2 regions of the Rossellomorea sp. YZS02 genome follow, and region 2 is predicted to be linked to the other one. Evidence: a T-box and tRNA genes for the amino acid it is inferred to sense, from the RefSeq annotation. Region 2 holds a T-box; the other holds one or more tRNA genes.
The links. A T-box is a leader RNA that pairs with one kind of tRNA and senses whether it is charged. The one in region 2 lies ahead of SLH55_RS01060 (valine--tRNA ligase), so its partner is inferred to be a tRNA-Val.
Positions count from the first base shown of each region.

Region 1: it has a tRNA-Val gene. The T-box ahead of SLH55_RS01060 (valine--tRNA ligase) is inferred to sense a tRNA for this amino acid. The anticodon was not compared.

Region 1 is NZ_JAXBLY010000023.1:28,144-30,550, forward strand. Features, by position in the region: gene SLH55_RS19760 (TRAP transporter permease) at 1-1,139, shown strand, start outside; tRNA gene SLH55_RS19765 (tRNA-Val) at 1,546-1,617, shown strand; gene SLH55_RS19770 (hypothetical protein) at 1,751-1,924, opposite strand; gene SLH55_RS19775 (cold-shock protein) at 2,290-2,407, shown strand, end outside.
Region 2 is NZ_JAXBLY010000001.1:212,367-214,773, reverse strand. Features, by position in the region: gene ysxE (spore coat protein YsxE) at 1-371, shown strand, start outside; gene SLH55_RS01065 (hypothetical protein) at 407-595, opposite strand; T-box leader at 759-986, shown strand; gene SLH55_RS01060 (valine--tRNA ligase) at 1,053-2,407, shown strand, end outside.

The sequences.
Region 1 (2,407 bases), on a different contig from region 2:
CCGGCGGGGTAGAGGCTGCCGCTTCAACCGGTGGTCAGTTGATGCCACCGATCATGGGAGCTGCTGCTTTCCTGATGGTGGAATTCATCGGCGGTATTTCGTATTGGGATATTGCCAAAGCTGCCTCTATTCCAGCCATTCTTTATTTCACAGGTATCTGGATCATGACACACTTTGAAGCGAAGCGGATCGGCCTTCGGGGTTTATCCGATGATGAGATGCCAGACCGTAAAGAAGTGTTCAAGAAAATTTACTTGCTGCTTCCAATCCTAACGGTCATCATTTTGTTAGTGAGCGGAATGAGCGTCATGCGTGCGGCACTTTGGTCTATTGTTGCCACAGTCGCCATTAGTGCGATTAGGAAAGATACAAGAATCGGTTTCAGGGATGCGGTAGATGCGCTTGTGGACGGGGCGAGGACAGCTTTGTCTGTAGCAGTGGCAACAGCCGCAGCAGGTATGATCGTAGGGGTCGTGACTAAGACTGGTCTAGGGTTGACCCTTGCGAATGGTCTGGTTGACCTGGCAGCGGATCTTACCAATTCCACCGAAGGTAAGCTGATCCTAACATTGGTGTTTACGATGATTGCGTCGATTGTACTCGGCATGGGTTCTCCAACTACGGCGAACTATGTCATCACATCCACGATCGCTGCTCCTGCAATCATATTATTGGGAGCACCTGAGTTAGCCGCTCACTTATTCGTATTTTATTTCGGTATCATTGCTGATATCACGCCGCCTGTGGCACTGGCTGCCTTTGCCGCCGCCGGGGTGTCGGGAGGAGAACCGATACGGACAGGGGTCAATTCTGCTAAGTTGGCCATTGCCGCTTTTATCATACCTTACATGTTCGTATTGTCCCCGGAATTGTTGATGATCGATACAACCATCCCGAGGCTGATATGGGTTGTCTTTACGGCCGTGACCGGGATGATGGCGATTGGGGCAGGTATGATCGGTTATTGGTATCGTAGAGTATTCGTCATCGAACGATTCCTTTGCGTAGCTGCAGGATTATTACTCATTTATCCAGAAGGCATGTCTGATATCATTGGTTTGGTTTTATTTGGAATCATGCTTGCACTGCAATTTTTCATTAAGAGAGAAGATAAGACACCAACAAGAGCAACAGCATAAAATAAATCAAGGCTGAGCCCACTATGGGTTCAGCCTTTTGTATTGGTAGGATCAGCGGAGGGTGGGGGGATAAGAAACTGCCAAAATGTCTTGAATTTTAAACCTGCGAATATCATTTCTGAAGAAGCAGTAAGCGGTGATATAGTCTTTTTCAATTCTCCTTACCAGTACCTTTCTCTTGGTACATTCAAGCCTTGCATTCATATAAATCATTTCAATCGGCTGTCGTTCTATCAAAGAACGCTGAATTTTGATCAACATTGGGCACCCCGGGTGTTATTGATACAAATAGTATATGCGAACAGGTGTTCTTTTATGCATTGGAAGATGAATTCAGAAAAAATTTACGATAAGTCATTGACAATTCTCATTATATGAATATAATAGAATATGTACCTTGCATCGCGACTTGTTAGCTCAGTGGGAGAGCACTTCCTTGACAGGGAAGGGGTCGTGGGTTCGAATCCCTCACAGGTCATACATATGGAAAAGCCTGCATCCTTTAGGATGCAGGCTTTTTTTGACGTCAAATGTGCAATGGGAATGAAAAAGGACTCTGCTGTGTTCATGAGAGAGTCCCTGTCAAAATAATTATTAAGATGATAGCATTTTTATTTTAATTCCAGTTCCTCTTCAAAATAAAATGTGCCTGGATGTTCTTTTACGATATATGAATACCGCTTCATGTTTTTTACATATTGCCACTTCATTACTGTCACTGTTTCGCCAGTTTCCTTGATTGTCACCATAGAACCATTGCTAAACCGATTTTTTGTGGATTTCATTGGGCACTCCCTTTCATCTTTGTTCATTATACCACAGTTTTCCCCTGATTTTAGAACCCCATGAGTGTTTATATTAGTAAAACGGTTACATCCGCCAAAAGGTCGATATCGTTGAATGAAAGAGGGGGAAAACAAGTGAATGGGTTAAAAAGACATATACTGATCACGGTATTCAGTACAATTATGTAGGAGGTCTGACTTTCAAAACTTCTCCTTCAAGAACTTGCTTATTTGTTTCATTACTGTTATTCTATAAAAGAATTATTTTTGTCCGGTATACGAGGGAAGAACACGATTTGGTTTTCACCTGATATCGCAAGAATAGTAATACATGGTGCTCAAATGCACTTTAGGAGGCAACAAACATGGAAAATGGTAAAGTAAAATGGTTTAACGCAGAAAAAGGTTTCGGATTCATCGAAGTAGAAGGTGGAGACGACGTATTCGTACACTTCTCAGCGATTCAAGGTGAAGGTTTCAAAT
Region 2 (2,407 bases):
GGTATTTTGTCAACTTCGAGTATTCCAAGATGGCATCGCCTTTTCATGATCTCCTGCCGTTTTTGTCGAGGACGCTGAAAACCTACCCAAAGTATTATGAGGAATGCATTGAGTGGCTAACCACTTACTTTCAACATTTTACCGTACGGAATGAAGAGAGGCTCCTTTTCATGAGCTACCTGGCGTATCCCAGCTCCGTCATTGCCGTAGTGGAAAAATATTTCCATACACCGAAAGATAAGCGAAATGAACGTAAATCCCTGAAGAAGTTACAGCGTCACTATTGGCTTCTTAAAAATACCGAATATGTTGTCATGCGCCTGGATGAAATGGAAAAGCAGAAACAGGAGCAGGCAGCGGAATCAGAATAAAAAAAGAACTGACGAATTCATATGTCGTCAGTTCTTTAAATCCAATCAAAGTAGATGGCAAGGCCGATACCAATGAACAGGGTCAACAGAAGAACATCAAAAGTGGTTGGGAGCAAGATGGTGCGGATCCCTTGGAAGATGGTAAAAGGAATGATGAACTGCTTACATATGAGACGGGCATTCCCCATCCATTTCTGCAACGTATACTGGTTGATTTTCTTCATAAACATCCACTCACTTTCTGGGTAGATTCACTACTTTATCTTATGAATGAAGGATGGAATGGTGCCTATGTATAGGCGAAATGAATATTTTTCAACAAAATCGCCAATAATGATTGACGAAAGTTTATCTTTTCCTATACTATAATGAATAAATGAATAATCACGAAAAGCAATGAACAGGAAGAGTACATTGGTCCTTACTTTCAGAGAGGAAAATCGTTTGCTGAGAGATTTTCTACGTTAAGACAATGGAAGGTCGCCTGAAGAGCTGTTTCTATGAAATGAGAGTAGTAGAAGCCGGTTAAAAGCCGTTATTTCCGTCGAGAGTTCAGGAGTCTTCTTTCTCCTGAGAAAAAAGGTGGTACCGCGAATGGAATCCTTCGTCCTTTTCACAGGACGGGGGATTTTTTTATTTTTTTTTGAAAATGACTCACAGTATGATATAGGAGGAAATCACATGGAAACTCAAGATCAACAATTAGCAATGCCGACGAAATATGATCCCAATGCCATTGAACAGGGACGCTACAAATGGTGGCTAGAAGGCAAGTACTTCGAAGCGACGAACGATAAGGAGAAGGAGCCTTACACCATCGTTATCCCTCCGCCGAACGTAACGGGGAAACTTCATCTTGGTCACGCATGGGACACAGCACTGCAGGACATCCTGACAAGAATGAAACGGATGCAGGGGTACGACGTACTTTGGCTGCCAGGTATGGACCATGCAGGAATTGCCACTCAGGCAAAAGTAGATGAAAAACTTCGTAACCAGGGAATTTCACGGTATGACCTCGGCCGTGAGAAATTCGTGGAAGAAACATGGAAATGGAAAGAAGAGTATGCCGAGCATATCCGCCAGCAGTGGGCTAAGGTAGGACTTGGTCTTGATTACAGCCGTGAACGCTTCACACTTGATGAAGGATTATCGGATGCGGTTCAGAAAGTATTCATCGATCTTTACAATAAAGGATTGATCTATCGCGGTGAATATATCATCAACTGGGATCCTGCAACAAAGACTGCGCTATCAGATATCGAGGTTATTCATAAAGATGTTCAAGGGGCATTCTATCACATGAGATACCCTCTTGCTGATGGAAGTGGCCACATTGAAATCGCGACAACGCGTCCGGAAACGATGCTTGGTGATACAGCGGTAGCGGTACATCCAGAAGACGATCGCTACAAGCATCTCATCGGGAAAAAGGTTACCCTGCCAATCGTTGGACGTGAAATCCCGATCGTCGGTGATGATTATGTGGATATGGAATTCGGTTCTGGAGCGGTGAAAATCACACCGGCCCATGACCCGAATGACTTTGAAATCGGGAACCGCCATAATCTTGAACGCATCTTAGTGATGAATGAAGATGGAACGATGAACGAGAGAGCTGACAAGTATAACGGCATGGACCGTTTTGACTGCCGTAAGCAAATCGTAAAGGATCTTCAGGAATCAGAAGTGTTGTTCAAGATTGAAGAGCATATGCATTCGGTTGGGCACTCCGAGCGTAGTGGGGCAATCGTAGAGCCGTACCTTTCAAAACAATGGTTCGTGAAAATGGATTCCCTGGCTGAAAAATCCATTCAACTTCAAAAAGATGAAAATAAAGTAAACTTTGTTCCAGATCGTTTTGAGAACACGTATCTTCGTTGGATGGAGAACACACGTGACTGGTGTATCTCTCGACAATTATGGTGGGGACATAGAATTCCAGCCTGGTACCATAATGAAACGGGAGAAATTTATGTAGGTGAAAAAGCTCCTGAGGATATTGAACAATGGACACAGGAAGATGATGTACTTGA